DNA from 3 places in the Streptomyces sp. NPDC086835 genome. Region 3 is predicted to be linked to each of the others. Evidence: riboswitches for the same ligand, from Rfam matches in the RefSeq annotation. Region 3 holds a riboswitch; each other region holds the start of a gene.
What was found. Region 3 has a riboswitch for cyclic di-AMP ahead of ACIPJI_RS25515 (transglycosylase SLT domain-containing protein). Riboswitches for the same ligand answer to the same signal wherever they lie in the genome.
Positions count from the first base shown of each region.

Region 1: linked by a shared signal. The riboswitch ahead of ACIPJI_RS07425 (NlpC/P60 family protein) and the one ahead of ACIPJI_RS25515 (transglycosylase SLT domain-containing protein) in region 3 are both predicted to bind cyclic di-AMP.
Region 2: linked by a shared signal. The riboswitch ahead of ACIPJI_RS20835 (peptidoglycan DD-metalloendopeptidase family protein) and the one ahead of ACIPJI_RS25515 (transglycosylase SLT domain-containing protein) in region 3 are both predicted to bind cyclic di-AMP.

Region 1 covers NZ_JBIVAU010000002.1:276,598-282,558, reverse strand. Annotated here, with positions in the region: gene ACIPJI_RS07435 (M23 family metallopeptidase) at 1-72, shown strand, start outside; gene pcrA (DNA helicase PcrA) at 237-2,672, opposite strand; cyclic di-AMP (ydaO/yuaA leader) riboswitch at 2,913-3,075, shown strand; gene ACIPJI_RS07425 (NlpC/P60 family protein) at 3,077-4,231, shown strand; gene ACIPJI_RS07420 (hypothetical protein) at 4,318-4,671, opposite strand; gene ACIPJI_RS07415 (NlpC/P60 family protein) at 5,016-5,961, shown strand, end outside.
Region 2 covers NZ_JBIVAU010000006.1:164,885-170,845, reverse strand. Annotated here, with positions in the region: gene ACIPJI_RS20840 (alpha-galactosidase) at 1-1,980, shown strand, start outside; cyclic di-AMP (ydaO/yuaA leader) riboswitch at 2,492-2,653, shown strand; gene ACIPJI_RS20835 (peptidoglycan DD-metalloendopeptidase family protein) at 2,658-3,581, shown strand; gene ACIPJI_RS20830 (SGNH/GDSL hydrolase family protein) at 3,751-4,542, shown strand; gene ACIPJI_RS20825 (GNAT family N-acetyltransferase) at 4,692-4,874, shown strand; gene ACIPJI_RS20820 (STM4011 family radical SAM protein) at 4,829-5,785, opposite strand; gene ACIPJI_RS20815 (STM4012 family radical SAM protein) at 5,794-5,961, opposite strand, start outside.
Region 3 covers NZ_JBIVAU010000008.1:303,985-309,945, forward strand. Annotated here, with positions in the region: gene ACIPJI_RS25505 (helix-turn-helix transcriptional regulator) at 1-46, shown strand, start outside; gene ACIPJI_RS25510 (hypothetical protein) at 153-395, opposite strand; gene ACIPJI_RS25515 (transglycosylase SLT domain-containing protein) at 1,027-1,911, opposite strand; cyclic di-AMP (ydaO/yuaA leader) riboswitch at 1,916-2,074, opposite strand; gene ACIPJI_RS25520 (cellulose binding domain-containing protein) at 2,504-5,203, opposite strand; gene ACIPJI_RS25525 (glutamate--cysteine ligase) at 5,374-5,961, opposite strand, start outside.

The sequences.
Region 1 (5,961 bases), on a different contig from region 3:
GTCCGGCCCGGCGGCGGCGCGGCGATAGACCCGCTGCCGTGGCTGCGCAGCCACGGCCTCGACCCCGCGTAGCCCCGTCCGTCTGCCGAAAGCCGCGTCAAGCCTGCCCGCACGGGCGGCTGTCGGCGCGCGCGTGCACGCGCGGTCCTCGGGACAGGCTTCCGCACACGCCTGACGTACGCACGTACGCGTCCTGGGATCTCCGGCGTGCCGGCCCCCGCGGGGGCCGGGCGCCTTCAGAGCTTCTCGACCGGGGCGTACCTGAGCAGCAGCCGCTTCGGCTTCTCGTCCCCGAAGTCGATCGTCGCCTGTGCCTCGGACCCCGAGCCCTTCACCTCGACCACGGTCCCCAGGCCGAACTGATCGTGCGTGACCCGGTCGCCCACCGCCAGCGAGATCACCGGCTTGTCGCTCGTACGCCGCGTGGCGAAGCCGGAGGCGCCGCCACGCGAACGCGAGGAGGACAGTGACGAGGCGATGCCGGACGTCGGTCCGGCGGGGGCCGCCATCGGGCCCGTCCGCTTCCAGGTCAGGTGCTGACCGGGGATCTCCTCGAGGAACCGCGACGGCGGGTTGTACGACGGCTGTCCCCAGGCGCTGCGCATCGAGGACCGGGTCAGATAGAGCCGTTCGCGGGCGCGGGTGATGCCCACGTAGGCCAGGCGCCGCTCCTCCTCGAGCTCCTTCGTCTGCCCGAGGGCCCGCATGTGCGGGAAGACGCCGTCCTCCATGCCGGTGAGGAACACGACCGGGAACTCGAGGCCCTTCGCGGTGTGCAGGGTCATCAGCGTGATGACGCCGGTGCCCTCTTCGTCCTCGTCGGGGATCTGGTCGGAGTCGGCGACGAGCGCCACCTGCTCGAGGAACTCGGCGAGTGTGCCGGTGCCCTCCTCCTCACCGCGGGCCTGCTCGAACTCGAGCGCCACGGCGGCCAGTTCCTGGAGGTTCTCGATGCGCGTCTCGTCCTGGGGGTCCGTGGACGCCTGGAGCTCCGCGAGATAGCCGGTCCGCTCCAGCACGGCCTCGAGCACGACGGCCGGACCCGCGCCCGAGTCGACGATCGTGCGCAGCTCCTCCATCAGCACGTTGAACCGCTTGACCGCGTTGGCCGAGCGGGCCGCCATGCCGTACGCCTCGTCGACGCGGCGCAGCGCCTGCGGGAAAGTGATCTTCTCGCGCAGCGCGAGGGCGTCGATCATCGCCTCCGCACGCTCGCCGATGCCGCGCTTGGGCACGTTCAGGATGCGGCGCAGCGGGACGTTGTCCTCGGGGTTGGCGAGGACCCGCAGGTAGGCCAGCACGTCGCGGACCTCCTTGCGCTCGTAGAAGCGGACACCGCCGACGACCTTGTAGGGCAGGCCGACGCGGATGAAGATCTCCTCGAAGACACGCGACTGGGCGTTCGTGCGGTAGAAGACGGCGACGTCGCCGGCCTTCGCCTCGCCCGCGTCCGTGAGCCGGTCGATCTCGTCCGCGACGAACTGGGCCTCGTCGTGCTCCGTGTCCGCGACATAGCCGGTGATCTGGGCGCCGGCGCCTGCGTTCGTCCACAGGTTCTTGGGGCGACGGGACTCGTTGCGCTCGATGACGGCGTTGGCGGCGGAGAGGATCGTCTGGGTGGAGCGGTAGTTCTGCTCCAGCAGGATCGTCGTCGCGTCCGGATAGTCCTCCTCGAACTGGAGGATGTTGCGGATGGTCGCGCCGCGGAAGGCGTAGATCGACTGGTCGGCGTCACCGACGACGCACAGCTCCGCGGGCTCCAGGTCCTCGTACCCCTTGCCCACCAGTTCGCGCACGAGCGTGTACTGAGCGTGGTTGGTGTCCTGGTACTCGTCGACGAGGACGTGCCGGAACCGCCGCTGGTAGTGCTCGGCGACGTCCGGGAACGCCTGGAGCAGGTGGACGGTGGTCATGATGATGTCGTCGAAGTCCAGGGCGTTGGCCTCGCGCAGCCGCGCCTGGTACATCCGGTACGCCTCGGCGAGCGTCTTCTCGAATCCGTCGACCGCCTGGTCGGCGAAGGTCTCCTCGTCGATCAGCTCGTTCTTCAGGTTCGAGATCTTGGCGCTGAAGGACTTCGGCGGGAACTTCTTCGGGTCGAGGTCGAGATCGCGGCAGACCAGCGACATCAGGCGCTTCGAGTCCGCCGCGTCGTAGATCGAGAACGACGAGGTGAAGCCCAGCTTCTTGGACTCGCGGCGCAGGATGCGGACGCAGGCGCTGTGGAAGGTCATGACCCACATCGCGTTGGCGCGCGGGCCCACCAGCTGCTCGACGCGTTCCTTCATCTCGCCGGCGGCCTTGTTGGTGAAGGTGATCGCCAGTATCTGGCCGGGGTGGACCCGGCGCGTGCCCAGCAGGTGGGCGATGCGATGGGTGAGCACCCGGGTCTTGCCGGAGCCGGCGCCGGCCACGATGAGCAGCGGTGACCCTGTGTGCACGACGGCGGCGCGCTGCTGCTCGTTCAGCCCGTCGAGCAGGGCGGCGGGGTCCACGACGGGGCGCGGGGCGCCGTCGCGGTAGTACCCGTCGCGGGCCGGAGGCACGTCGAAGGCGCCCTGGAAGAGGTCGTCCGGAAGCTGCTCCGGAGCCGGGTCCTCGGGCGGCGGCGGGGGCCCGTCCGCGTCGGGCCGGAGGTCCGCCAGGAAGCTGTCGTCAAAGAGGCTGCTCATCGCTTAACGAGTCTAGGCGGCCGGACCGACAACCGTGGCCGCACCGGCACACCGGCGGACGCCACGGTAGGTGACAGGGCGGATCCGCCGGGCGACCGGCGGACGGGCAGGCGACCCGCCACCGAAAAGGTCACGAAAATGTATCGGACATATCGAACATCAACCTTCACAGCAGGCGCACGAGTTGGCTAGCGTGCTCGACCAGGCGGCCCGCACCCCTCCCGGCGAACCACGCCGAACGGGCGGCCTGCGCCGAATCCGGGCTCCTCCCGAGGGAGTTCGGAACCGGGGACCCACCAAGCACCACCGGGGTGAATCGGACCGTGCCCCGCTCGGTCCGTAGGGCGTCTTCCGTTCGCCCGAACCCGACAGCTAACCCGGTAGGCGGTCCACGGAAGAAGGAGATGCCGGCGTTGGCGTCGCATCGCAAGACCCGCAGCCGTACCGCAAAACCGTCCACCGCCGTCGGATTCACCACGGCCGCCCTCGCCGGTGTGACACTGCTCTCCACCCAGAGTGCCACCGCCGCGCCGTCCGACCCGAAGCCCAGCATCGAAGAGGTGCAGAAGAAGGTCGACGACCTGTACCGGCAGGCGGGCAGCGCGACGCAGGAGTTCAACAAGGCGAAGGAAGCCACGGCGGAGAAGCGCCAAGAGGTCGACCAGCTGCTCGACGAGGCCGCCAAGCGCACGGAGAAGCTGAACGAGTCCCGCCGCGCCCTCGGCAACTACGCGGCGGCGCAGTACCGCACCGGTTCCGTCACCCCCACCGCCGCGCTGATGTTCGCGGACAGCCCCCAGGCGTACTTCGACCAGACCCAGCTGATGGACCGGATGACGGACCAGCAGCGCAGGGCCGTCAGTGAGTACGAGACCGAGCGGGCCGCGGCCGCGAAGCAGCGCGCGGAGGCCACCAAGCGCCTCGAGTCCCTCACGGACTCCCAGGAGGCCCTGCGCACCAGCAAGCAGACGGTGCAGACCAAGCTCGCGGAGGCACGCGCCCTGCTCTCGAAGCTGACGGCGGAGGAGAAGGCACGCCTCGCCGCGATCGAGCGGGAGAAGGAAGAGGAGGCGCGCCGCAAGGCCGAGGCCAAGGCGAAGGCGGAGGCAGCCGCCCGGGCGGAGGCCGAGCGGCAGCAGCAGGAGCGCGAGACCACCCCGGACACGGGCACCACCGATCCGGGCACCGGCACCGACGACGGCACGTACGCGGCCAAGGCGGACAAGGTCCTCGCGTTCGCCCGTGCCCAGATCGGCAAGCCGTACGTCTGGGGCGCGACGGGCCCGAGCTCCTACGACTGCTCCGGCCTCACCGCGGCCGCGTGGAAGGCGGCGGGGGTGGACCTGCCGCGCACCACCTGGGACCAGGTGAAGGTCGGCACCCGTGTCGAGACGGCCGACCTGCTCCCCGGCGACCTGGTCTTCTTCTACGACGACATCAGCCACGTCGGCATCTACATCGGCGACGGCAAGATGATCCACGCGCCCAAGCCGGGCACGAACGTCCGCGAGGAGTCCATCTACTACATGCCGATCTACGGCAGCGTCCGCCCCGCCTGAAGCCCTGCGGGGCCGACGCGGGGTGCCCCGGCGCACCGGTGCCCGGGCGGCCGAGCCGCCCGGGCACCGTCATGTCCGCGCTCGGGTCAGGTCCAGAGCGTGGCGATGAAGATGTTGGCCAAGGTCAGGCCGCCCACCGCGCCGAAGAGCGCCTTGTCGACCTTCTCCTCGTCCCTCTTGACGTACACGAGGCCGAGGATCACGACCAGCACCGCCAGCTTGATGCCGATCTTGAGGTTGTTGACCGTCTGGTCGTCCGCCTGGTTCAGACCCACCAGGGCCACACCCGTGACCAGCATGGTCAGCGCACCGTGCAGCATCGCGGGGCTGAAGCGGGCGGTGCCCTCGCCCATCGCCTTCATCTGGGTCAGGAACCCGCCCAGCAGCGAGGCGATGCCGATGATGTGCAGTGCGACGAAGACATTGATGAGTACGTCCATGGGCCGGAGCCTAGCTGGGCCCATACCACCGTCAGCCGGGCAGGTGGCCCTGTCCGCGGCATCGGTCCAGGGACCGACGCGATGCGCGTCCGCGACGACGGACGGCCGTTCATCAACGGTTGCCGGACGCCCATTTCCGGAGATTTACGGTCGTTGTGTCCCGCCCCCGTCGACGCGGTCGTAGCGTCCTGCGCCAGGTGGCCGACTCCCCGCGAGCCGTCGCACAGCCGGACGGCACTCGGCCACCACCGCCGGAAGGTCCTGCGGCGGACCGCTCCCCCTGTGCGGCCCGCCGCCGGACGCAAGTGCGGCGGCAGGGACGACGGAAGGACGTGGAAGCCCTCGTGGCAGCACACCGGGAACACCGAAAACCCCGTGAACGCCGGCTCGACGGACCGGCCGCCCGTACCGCGCTCACGCTCGCCCTGGCGGGCGCGGCGGCCACGACAGCGTTCGACGGCACGGGGCACGCGGAGCCGGGCCTCACCCCGGCGCAGATCCAGGCCAGGGTCGACAAGCTGTACCAGGAGGCGGAGGTCGCCACCGAGAAGCTCAACGGAGCCAAGGAACGGGCGGAGAGCGCCCGCAGATCGCTGGACTCGCTGCGCGACGAGGCGGCGCGCCGGACCGACAGCCTCAACACCTCCCGTAACGCCCTCGGTTCCCTCGCCACCGCCCAGTACCGCGACGGCGGCATGGATCCCGGTCTGCGGCTCGCCCTGACCTCCGCCCCGGAGGAGTACCTCCGGCGCGCCGCTCTCGCGGAACGGGCCGGAGCGCTGCAGGCCGCCGCGGTCTCCGACGTGCGGCGGCAGTTGAGGGAACTCGCACAGCTCAGGGCCCAGGCCGGTGACCGGATCGCCGAACTCGAGGCGCGCCGCAAGGAACTGGCCGGCCACAAGGCCGCCGTGCGGAGCAAACTCGCCGCCGCGGAACGCCTGCTGGCCAGGCTGACCGCCGAGCAGCGGGCCCGGTACGAAAGCGGCGCCGAGTCAAACGGACCTGCGCGGGCGGACCGCGCCGGCACTCCGCGCGGCACCCTGAAGGCCCCGAACAGCCGCGCGGCGCAGGCCGTCGCCTACGCGTACGGAGCGATCGGCAGGCCCTACGTGTGGGGGGCGACGGGCCCCGGGTCCTACGACTGCTCCGGGCTGACGCAGGCCGCCTGGCGTTCCGCCGGGGTCTCCCTGCCGCGCACCACCTACACCCAGATCAACGCCGGAGCGCGGGTGCCCCGTTCCCGGATGGCGCCGGGCGACCTGGTCTTCTTCTACTCCGGCGTCTCGCACG
Region 2 (5,961 bases), on a different contig from region 3:
CGTATCCCGGCCGCCGCCGTGGAGGCCCTCGCGGCCGCGGGCCCGCCGCCGTACCGGCCCTTCGAGTCCCCGCTCGACGGCCGCGAGGAATACCCCGTCGAAGGCGGTCCGCGCTTCGTGCGCCCGGCGCTGTCGGTCAGGACCGAGAGCGTCCGCGGCACGGAATGGACCTTCGCCGGCTGGACCACCGAGGACGACGAGCTGAGGCTGCGCTTCCGCGACGAGCTGGTGGGCCTCGGCCTGACCCTCCACTACCGCATGCGCGGCGACAGCGACGTGATCGAACGCTGGGTCACCGTCGCACACGAGGGCACGGGCCCCGACCTCGAACTGCTCCGGGCCGATGCCGCCGCCTGGACACTGCCGCTGCGGGAGGCGTGGCGGCTCTCCCAGCTGCACGGCCGCTGGGCCGCCGAGTCCCGGCTCGTGCGCGACACGCTCCCGTACGGGGAGACGACGATCGGCAGCCGGCGCGGTCACACCGGTCACCAGCACCTGCCCTGGGTGGCCCTGGACGCGGAAGGCGCCACCGAGGAACACGGCGAGGTGTACGGCTTGGCCCTCGGCTGGTCCGGATCGTGGCGGATCTGCGTGCAGCGGCTGCCGGACGGGGCCGTACAGATCACCGGAGGGGCGGGGCACGACGACTCGGGGCTTCAGCGGCTCGCGCCGGGCGGGACGTACACCTCGCCCGTCTTCGCCGGCCTGTGGAGCGACGGGGGATTCGGCGGAGCGAGCAGGGCGTGGCACGCCTGGCAGCTGGCCCACGTGATTCCCGACGCCGGCCAGGTGCGGCCCGTGCTCTACAACTCGTGGGAGGCCACCGGCTTCGACATCTCGCAGCACCAGCAGTCGGCGCTCGCCCGGCGGGCCGCCGCTATGGGCGTCGAGCTGTTCGTCGTGGACGACGGCTGGTTCGGGCGGCGCACCGGAGACCGGTCCGGGCTCGGCGACTGGACACCGAACCCGGACCGCTTCCCCGGCGGGCTGGGGCCGCTGGCAGCCGAAGTGCACGCGCTCGGCATGAAGTTCGGCATCTGGGTGGAGCCGGAGATGGTCAACGAGGACAGCGACCTCTACCGGGCGCATCCCGACTGGGTCCAGCACCATCCGGGGCGGACACGGACCGAGTTCCGCAACCAGCTGGTGCTCAACCTCGCACGCGAGGACGTACGGGCGTACCTGTGGGAGCAGCTCGACACACTGCTCTCCGGAGCGCCGGTGGACCATGTGAAGTGGGACTTCAACCGCTGCTTCACGGATACGGGCTGGCCGGGGGAGCCGTACCCGCAGAAACTGTGGACCGAGCACGTCGAAGGCTTCTACGGGCTGCTGGACCGGCTGCGGGCGGCGCATCCCACGGTCGCCTTCGAGTCCTGCTCCGGCGGGGGCGGCAGGATCGATCTGGGGGTCCTCGCCCGCACCGACCAGGTGTGGACATCGGACAATACGGACCCGCTGGACCGGCTCGCCGTCCAGCACGGCTTCAGCCAGCTGCATCCGGCCCGGGTCATGGCGGCCTGGGTCACCGACAGCCCAGGCGTCCAGCTCAACGGTCGCCGCAGCAGTCTGCGCTTCCGGTTCGTGAGCGCCATGGCCGGGGTGCTGGGCGTCGGCGCAGACCTCTCGGCCTGGAGCGAGGCGGAGCTGGCGGAGGCGCGCGACTGGGTCCGGCTCTACAAGGAGATCAGGCCGCTGGTCCAGCACGGCGAGCTGTACCGGCTGCGGGCGCCGGAGGGCGGTCTCAGTGCCGTGCAGTACGTACGGGACGAGGAGACGGTGGTGCTCGCGCTGCTCCAGGCCCAGAGCTACGGGGAGCGGCCGCCGGCGCTCCGGCTGCGCGGCGTCGAGGCGACGGCGGCCTACGTGTGTGCCGACACCGGAGCGGTCCACCAGGGCGGGGTGCTGCTTCACCACGGAATTCACACCGGACTGAAGGGTGATTTCGACGCCACAGTGATCCGGCTCCGTCGGATGTGATCCACCGGCCTCAATTCGCCTTGCTCGTAAAGGGGGAGCGGGAATTGCGGAACGGGACCGGCAGCCGACGGCGACGGAAACCGGCGGAGCGCAGGAGGCGAGGAGAAGGAGTCCCTGGCCGGTCGGCCGGAAGTGACCGGTGTCACGGGCTTTCGTCGGCGGGCTGCGAAGTGGGGCAAGGGTGGCGGGTTTTGATGGGCAAGTGCGGGACTAGATGACTAAATGATGCTTCTGTCCGAATTGGATGGTTGCGTATAACGTGCCCCGTAAGAAGGGGAGATGGGTTCCGTCTCGTGAGCAGCGTCATATCCGTGACGTTCTGTGGCCGCGGCGCCGATGTGAATTCCGTTGCCGGCAAGGTAATTGGCCGTCTCTTGTCGACGGAGGGTGACCGCGAATCCGTGAAGACGGGGCGCCGGTCATTGATCGTGGAAAGTCGCGGCTTGTCCCACGCTGCCCGACTCGCCTACGGTCACGCTCAATCCGGACGGACCGCCTAATCCTGCCGCCGCCCGGAATTCGACCCTATCCACGCGTGGCAGGAGCGGGGGACCCAGGTAGTACGCCGCATCCGGACAATCCGGACGGCTTGGGGTGAAGTCGCACCGCGTGTGCGACCGGGCATCTCCAGCCCGAACCCGACAGCTCACCTCGTAGGCGCCGGAGAGGAATGCGCCATGCCCGCGAAGGGTAAGCACCGCCGTCCCAAGACCAACCCGATCACCCGCGGCTTCGTCGTCGCCGGTACGGGTGGCGCCGCCATCGCGCTCCCGCTGTTCGGCGCCACCACGGCCAATGCCGCCCCGGCGGAGGCTCCGGCCGTAGCGGAGAAGGCCGCCGCCGCCGCGGCCCCGGCCTCCGCGCCCGCGGCCGCTCCCGCCGCCAAGAAGGCTCCCAAGACGTACACGGTCGTCGCCGGGGACTACCTGTCGAAGATCGCCGCCGAGCAGGACGTCCGCGGAGGCTGGAAGCAGCTCTTCAACGACAACCGCCGTGTCATCGGTGCCGACCCGTCGCTGATCCACCCGGGTCTGGAGCTGACGATCGGCGCGAAGAACAAGGCGAAGAACGACCCGGAGCCCCGCTCCGAGTCCCAGACCCGCCCGTCCCGCGACGACTCGCGGTCCGCCGCGCCCAAGGCCGAGGCTCCGCAGGCCAAGGCTCCCGCCAAGGAGGCCGCGACCACTTCGTCCGGTTCCGGCTTCAGTGCCCCCGTCGACGCGGGCGTCACCACCCCGTACCGGGCCTCCGGTGCCATGTGGTCCAGCGGCTACCACACCGGTGTCGATTTCGCCGCCCCCTCCGGCAGCTCCGTCAAGGCCATCGGCGCGGGTACCGTCGTCTCCGCCGGCTGGGGCGGTGCCTACGGCAACGAGGTCGTCATCCAGCACACGGACGGCACCTACTCGCAGTACGCCCACCTCTCCTCGCTCGCCGTCTCCAGCGGCCAGTCGGTGACCGGTGGTCAGCAGATCGGGCTGTCCGGTTCCACCGGCAACTCCTCGGGTCCGCACCTGCACTTCGAGGTCCGCACCGGCCCCTCCTACGGTTCGGACATCGACCCGCTGGCCTACCTGCGCCAGCACGGCGTCTCCCTCTGAGTCGTCCGGCCGCACACCGCCCGCAGGTGAGTCCCCGTTCCGCATCAGGCGGAGCGGGGGCTTCCGCGTATTCCGGCCTGCCGGAATTTGACGGGTGGTAAAGATCACGGCGCGTCAACCCCTCCTTACGGTCGCGTAGGTCACATCCGTGAAGGAAAGATGTGCTCCCGTGGCAGACGATTCGAGAACAGAGAACAGTGGCGTATTCGGGTCGTACGCGGCGATCGGTGACAGCTTCACCGAAGGCGTGGGGGACCCGGGGCCCGACGGGAGATTCGTCGGATGGGCGGACCGGTTCGCCGTCCTGCTCGCCGACCGGAGGCCGGAGCACTCCTTCCGGTACGCCAACCTCGCCGTACGCGGCCGCCTCCTCGACCAGATCGTCGAGGAGCAGGTGCCGAGGGCGCGCCAACTCGCGCCGGACCTGGTGACCTTCTGCGCCGGCGGCAACGACATCATCCGGCCCGGCTCCGACCCCGACGACGTCGCGGAACGCTTCGAACGCGCGGTGGCCGACCTGGCCGGCTCCGTCGGCACCGTCATGGTGACCACCGGTTTCGACACCCGGGACGTGCCGGTCCTGCGGCATCTGCGCGGCAAGATCGCCACGTACACCGCCCACGTACGGGCCATCGCCGACCGCTACGACTGCCCCGTGCTGGACCTGTGGTCGCTCAAGTCCGTCCAGGACCGGCGTGCTTGGGACGCCGACCGGCTCCACCTGTCACCCGAGGGGCACACCAGGGTCGCGCTGCGCGCCGCTCAGGTCCTCGGGATCGAGGTGCCCGCCGATCCCGACCAGCCGTGGCCGCCGCTGCCCCCGCGCGGGACGCTCGAGGTGCGCCGGGACGACATCCAGTGGGCGCGCGAGTATCTGGTGCCCTGGATCGGGCGGCGGCTCCGCGGCGAGAGCTCCGGCGATCATGTGGAGGCCAAGCGCCCCGACCTGCTGCCCCTCTGAGGCGCACTGCGGTCCGGAGCGCGCGGTGGTCCGGACCGCCGAGGCGGCGTCGGTGCGCCCGGACCGCCCAGGGCCTGTCCGGACGATCTTTCCGGGGCGCAGGCATCCAGGCCCAGCGGCTGCCGGCGGAGTACCTCTTCGACCACACCATGGCCGGACGGATCCAGGCATGGACGGACTGGGCCAACCTCGCCGAGCGGCGTGCCGTGGAGAAGGCGGGTCTCGTCAGGGAGGGTGTGCTGCGCTCCGCGGTGTGGCTCGGCGGGCAGTGGCGTGATGCGGTGATCTACTCCATGCTCCGCGCGGAGCGGCCCGGCGGCGAACCGATGTGAGTGCGGGACGAAGATCGACCTGATCGACCGGACAAGTCCTGCGTGAGGGCGGACGGAGCCGCCGGAGGAATCGGCGACGGGATCCGTTCGAGGACTCCGCCCGCGAAGACGTCGTACAGCGGCAACGTCTCCAGGTGGACGTACCCGATGTGGCAGTCGCACACGGCGAGTGGGCAGGCGCGGGGGCGCAGTGCGCGGCGGTACGAGCCGTCGTAGAGGTTGCCCAGCTCCGCGCGGACGAAGTGGCAGCGGCGCACGGTCCCCTCGCCGTCCACCGAGACGACACTCTCGCCCGTGCGGCACGGCAGCCCGGCGGAACGGTGCGGGTGGCGGCTGTAGGGGAAGAGCGGATCCAGCTCCGTCCATGCCTGTGCCTCGGCGTCGGAGAGCTCGTGTCCTTCGGGCGCGTTCACCCACAGATAGATGTGGCCGGGCAGGTCGGCGCGGAGCCTGCGCGCCTCCTCCAGATGGCCCGGGAAGCCGACGATGCCCACGCTGAAACGGATCTCCCGCCGTATCAGATCCCGGCACTTGCTGATGAACCGGTCGTAAGGTGTCTGACCGGGATGATAGGTGCACCATAGGGCGAGGGTCTCCGGGGACGCCTCCGCCAGCCAGTCCGTCCGGCAGCTCAGATTCGTCTGGATCGCGACCCGGCGGATATGCGGCAGGTGCGACAACTCCGTCAGGGTCCGGCGGTACCAGGAGCGGACCAGCCCCTCTCCCCACGGCGTGAACAGGACCGACAGCCGGTCACCGGTCTGCCCGGCGGCCCACCCCGCGAAGCGCTCCAGCGCGGCGCGGTCCGCGCGCAGCTGCTCCCGGCTGTCGCGGCGCTTCGCGAACGGACAGTAGGGGCAGTCGTAGTCGCAGGACGACAACGGGCCCCGGTACAGCACGGTCAGATCCATGGACCCGCTCACTTCAGCTCGTACGAAGCCATGGCCGCCCGGACCGCGGGCGAGAACAGCTCGGGGCCCAGGGCGTCCGAATGGGCGAGCCCTTCGGGCGACAGCCTCAGCCGGCCGGGGGCGGCGGCCGGGTCGAGCCAGCCGCGGGCGGCGAACCGGTCCAGTTCCGCGGCGAA
Region 3 (5,961 bases):
CCGGTTCGAGGCCGGCGTGCAGGCCACCCGGCGGGAGTGGATCTGACGCCGGTCCCCGCGGGCCGCCGGCACGGTGCCCGCGACGGTCCTCGCGGAACCGGGGTTCCTCGTCGTTGTCGTCATCGCTGTCGTCATCGTCGGCTCCGGTGCGGTTACGGCCAGACGAAGTCGTCGGGCGCGCCCGGCCGCCCGGGGAGGCCGGGAAGCGAAGGCAGGGAGGGCCACACCACGTCGTCCGGCAGGTCCGGCGGCGTCGGCCAGACGAAGTCGTCCGCGGAGGCCGGCGCCGTCCGCGGCGCCTCGGCCGCCTGCGCCGGGGAGGCCAGCAGGATGCCGCCCAGGAACGCGGCGGCGACGGCGGATGCGGCGGCGGTACAACGGGTGGCACGGGACATGGAGTGTCTCCATTCGTGAGTACGGGTGCGGCGTACGTTCCGTTCCGGTGTCCTGTGGCGGCCGGTCCGTTGCTTCCGTCCGGCGCCTGACAAGAGGTAATCACCGGGAGGGGCCGGCTGTCCGTATTCAGCCAGGCCAGGAAGCTGCACGGCAGGGAGTTGCCTGGCGCCGCCGGGCGCGCGTGCCGGGTCGCCCGGCGCGTCCCGCGCGCTTCCCGAACGCCTGTGACCTGCGCCTTTCGGCCGCACGGCCGTTGCACTCGGCCCGTCGGCGGTGTGTTCGCACCGCATCCCGTCGGCATCGGCGCGGCACATCAACGCGCCATCGTCCGCCGGAGCCGTCGCCTCCACGATGGCACACGGCACCTCGGGAGCCGCTCGAGAGCCGCTGGAGCCGCCTCCTAGCGGCCGTGACCGCGGTTCCAGGGTGCCGGGCGGGCCACGGACGGAGCTCGTGCGCCCTCGGGCAGAGCACCCGCTGCGGGCCTCGCGCGGCCACATGCGGGCCTCGCGCGAGCATGCACGGGCGAAGTCCGGACACGGCCACGGGCCGGTGCCCGGAACGCCGTGGGGCGTTCCGGGCACCGGCCCGTCAGGTGGAGGCGGCTCATCGGTCGCCGCGCGGGTCCCGTCAGTAGGGGCCGTTCACGTTGTCGATCGAGCCGTACCGGTCGGCGGCGTAGTTGCACGCGGCGGTGATGTTGGCGACCGGGTCGAACAGGTCGAAGGACGTGCCCTCGACGTGGTAGGCGTCGAAGGTGGGCTGGATGACCTGGAGCAGGCCCTTGGAGGGCGTGCCGTTGATGGCGTTGATGTCCCAGTTGTTGATGGCCAGCGGGTTGCCGGAGGACTCACGCATGATGTTGCGGTGGATGCCTTCGTAGCTTCCCGGGATGCCGTGCCGGCCCATGATGTCCAGCGACTCGCGGATCCAGCCGTCGAGGTTGTTCGCGTAGGCCGGCTTCGCGGGGGCCGCGGCGGCCTGGGCCGCCGGAGCGGCCTTGCGCTCGGAGCGGTCCGCGCGGGCGGTGTCGGCGGCGCGCTCGGCCTTCTCGGACGCCTCGGCCTCTTCCGCGGCCTTCGGGGCGGCCTTCGCCTTGGCCTGCGGCTTCGCCTTGGGCTCGGCCTCGGCCTTGGCCTTGGCGCCGATCGTCAGCTCGAGACCGGGGTGAATCAGCGCCGGGTCCGCTCCGACGGCCTTCCGGTTGTCCTTGTAGAGCTGCTTCCAGCCGCCGTTCAGGGAATGGTCTTCGGCGATCTTGTAAAGCGAGTCACCGGCGACCACGGAATACGTGACGGTGCCGGCCTTCTGCGCGACGGCCTGCGCGGCCGCGGCGACGGTCGTGGCGGTGGCCACGGTCCGCTCCGCCGCGACGGGGGCCGCGGCGGGTGCCGCCTGAGCAGCGGTGCCGCCCAGGAGCGGCAGGGCGAGCGCGGCGCCGCCCGTGCCGGCTGCGACGAATCCGCGGGTCAGTGAACGGGACTTGGGACGACGGTGCTTACCCTTTGCGGGCATGGCCAATTCCTCTCCGTCGCCTGCGAGGTGAGCTGTCGGGTTCGGGCTGGAGATGCCCGGCCGCAGGTGAATGCGACTTAACCCCGAGCCGTTCCGGATTCCGGTTCGGCGACTTACCTGGTTCCCCCGCTCCTGCCGTACGTGAAGTGAGTGCGGTTGCGGATTCCGGACGGCGGCAGGATTCGGCGGTCCACCCGGATTGACGGTGACCGTAAACGAGAGCGTCCTCGCGAAACAAGTGCCGAATTCCACATCACAATCCGAATGAGGCTTCCGTGCACGGCTTTTCAATTGTCGGTTCCGCGTCAAGAAACTCAAAGCCCTTCCCGGGAAAGGGAAGTACCCCTTCCGGCCCTCTCTCCCCGGCTGCCGGGCAGGTGACCGACATCACGGACTCCCTGTACAACCACCGGGACCGCCAAAGCGTCCCAAGGGCGCCAACTCGCAATATTAAGACCCAATTAGACTTAACAAACAAGACGGTAAAACAAGCCATACCGGACATCACGCGCCGAACGCGCCCTCCAGAGGGGGCCGATCGGCCACGGGTCCTGGGCGGCACGCCCGCCGGCCAGGACCCGGGCCTCACCCCTCAGCCCCGTGTGGTGCAGGTCTCACCGCCCGAGGCGAAGGCGGCCGGTGCGGTGTTGCGGCCCGACCAGCTGCCGGTGAATCCGAAGGACACCGACGCGCCGACGGCCACCTTTCCGTTCCAGGAGACGTTCTCGGCCGTCACCTCTGCACCGCTCTGCCGGTGGGCGGCGTTCCACATCTGGCCGACCTTCTGCCCGTCGGGGAAGCTCCAGCGCAGCTGCCAGCCGTCCAGGGCGGCGCTGCCCGTATTGGTCAGCGTCACATCGGCCTGGAAGCCACCGGACCACTGGTTGGTGATCTTGTAAGCGACCGAGCACCCCGCGTCCCCCGGCGGGTCCGGGTCGGGACCCGGACCGGGATCGGTGCCGCCACCGTCCGACGACTCGCCGTACTGGATGCCGCGCCCGTTGGTCGACACGTACACCCGCCCGTAGACCCGCGGGTCGCCGGTGATCGAGGCGCCGGTCCAGCCCCACTGGTGCGCGTCGTCGTTGATCCGCGTCCAGTCGGCGCCGCCGTTCGTGGACCGGAAGATGCCGCGCACCCCGCCGATCTTCGCGCTGACGAAGATCGTCTGGTACGAGGCGCCGGGAGCCGCCTTGCCGAAGCCCACGGCGTCCGCCTGCTCGACCCCCTCGATCCTCCGGAAGGTCGCACCCGAGTCGGTCGAGTGCCACAGTCCGTACGTCCCTGAGGCCGTGCCGCCCGCGAGCCACACGTCACCCTCCGCGCCGGGCACGGCCTTGAAACGGACGTTGCCCTCGTGCGGCAGACCGCTCGACGCCCTGGCGGTGAACGTGGCTCCGCCGTCCTGCGACACGTAGAAGGTGCCGGCCTTGTACCCGTAGAACTTCTTCGGGTTCTCGCGGTCCGACTCCACCGTCGCGCCGGCGGGGATCCCCGTGGACGCCTTCCACGAGCTGCCGTACCCGGTGGTGTGGTGCACGCCGGTGCCGTCCGGGCTCCAGACGAAACCGCTGCCGTCCGCGGCGGCGGCGACCGTGCCTCCGCCCGTCACGCCCGAAGGCTGCGAGGCCTGGAACCAGGTGGCCCCGTTGTCCGTGGAGAAGCCGATGTGCGGGGCGGCGTCGGCGTTGCCGACCCGTACGACCGTCGCGGGCGCCGCCTCCGCGAAGTCCAGACTCGTGGTCGACGAGAGGTTCGGCGAGGTGAACATCAGAGGCGGCACGGCGTCGAGGTCGGTGTGCCGGAAGCCGCCGATGTCACCGAGGGCGCTCAGCAGCGGCGCGCCCGACGGCGGGCTCACCAGGTCGTTGACGGCCGTCTCCTCGAGCCCCTTCACCATGGGCGTGATGGTGATCCGGCCGCCGGAGTCCCAGGTCCGCAGATTCTCGGTGCCGTAGATGGTGGCTCCCGTGCCGTACATCATCCGGTCCGAGTCGAACGGGTCGATCTCCAGCGCCTCCGTCATCCAGCCCAGCTTGGGCGTGACCTCGGGCGGGGACGGGTTGGCGCCCCAGGAGAGCCAGGGCACGGACGAGACGTCCTGCGTGTAGCGGAAGGAGCGGTTCGGGTAACTGGTGTAGTCCCAGGCCCTGGTCCAGGTCTCGCCGCTGTCCGTGGAGCGGAAGATCTGCGTGTCCGGCCACCAGGAGCTGTAGGCCGTGGCCATCAGGGTGCCGGGCCGCTGCCGGTCCACGCTCAGCCCGCTGAAGCCGGAGTAGGTGTCGGCCTCGGCGGTCGGGCTGGTGTCCTTCCACTCGCCGGTCGCCGTGTCGTAGCGCGCGATACGGCCCTTGGCCCCGTCGTACGGGCCGCCGGTGTCGCTCAGGGTCAGATGGAGATGACCGGTCGCGGAGTCGAGGACGCCCTTGTGGGCCAGATAGCCCGTCGGCTGTCCGGCGAGCCGCGACCAGGTGGCACCGCCGTCCGTCGAGCGGTAGACGGTGTTCTCCTTGTCGGCGACTCCGACGTAGATGTCCTGTGTGGCGCTGCCCGCGCTGCCGGAGCGCTCGTCGAACGTCACCCACACGACGCCCTGGTTGTCGTTCGCGTAGCCGCTGGTGTCGGTCGGGTCCTGGGCGTAGTTGCCGGGGTTGGGGAAGGCGGTCACCTTCGACCAGGTCACCCCCGAGTCGGTGGACCGCCAGAGCCCGTGGCCGCTGGGGGCGCCGAGGTAGAGCACCGAGTTCTTGTTGGGGTCCACCGCGAGCCGCTCGCCCATGCCGCGGCCGGGCATGTTGCCGCCGAGCTTGAAGGGCAGGGTGGTGGCCTGCCAGCTGGCGCCCCGGTCGAAGGAGCGCAGGACGGCGCCGTTGGTGGGGTCCCAGCTGTTGGTGTACGTGCCTACGGCGGCGTACACCTTGTCCGGGTCCACCGTGTCGGAGGCGAGGCTCACGACCCCGGTCCAGCCCCATCGGTCCCAGTCGATCCAGTCGAGCAGCGGGGTCCACTCCTTGCCCGCCTCGTTCCAGCGGTAGGCGCCGCCGATGTCGGTGCGGGCGTACGCGAGGTCCTTCTCCGAGCGGTTGAAGACGATGCCCGGCACGAAGCCGCCGCCGTCGATGCGCACGTTCTTCCAGGTGTAGGTGTCCGCGGCCGTCGACACATCGGATGGTTCGGCGGCGGGGGCGGCTTCGCCCGAGCGTGCCGCGGCCGGGCTGCCTGCGGTGAACAGCCCGGCCGTCAGGGCGAACGCCGCCAGTAAGGCAGCTAGTGGTCTGGCGCTTCTGCGCACGGAAACGTCCTCTCCGAGCAGGACCGCCGAGGGCGGCGGTACGAGTGGTATACGGAGGTGGGAGCGCTCCCAATGCGGACGATGGTAGCGGGGTGAGCCCGGCGGGAGAAGAGTGGTGCGGCGGACTCATCCGATGACTGCCGTTTCACAACAGCCGTTTCAACCGTCTCTCATTCCACGGGCCAGGTGTGGACCGGCGCGTTCAGATGCATGTAGTCGATGTACTGCCGCGTCATCAGCCGCAACGCCTCATGGTGGTCGACCCGGGACGTGGAATCGATGTGGTGGTACATCTCCGCCTGCCACACGGCGCCGTTACGGCCGGTGACACAGCGCTGTTCGATGATGCCGAGCAGCGGCTCCCGCCACGCCGCGTCCATGCCGGACAGCTCCAGCCCCCGGTGCGCCATGGGGAGCAGCCGCCTCAGCACCAGCTCGGCCGCGGGGACCTCGCCCATCCCCGGCCAGTACAGGCGGGCGTCGATGCCGTGCCGGGCCGCCGCGTGCAGATTGTCCTCCGCCGCCTGGAACGACATGCGCGACCACACGGGCCGCTCCTCGTCGACCAGCGCGCGGGTCAGCCCGTAGTAGAACGCTCCGTTGGCGAGGATGTCGGCGACGGTGGGACCGGCCGGCAGGACCCGGTTCTCGACGCGCAGATGAGGCTTGCCGTGGGCCACGGCGTAGATCGGACGGTTCCAGCGGTAGATGGTGCCGTTGTGCAGGGTGAGCTCGGGCAGTTCGGGGACGTCGCCGCC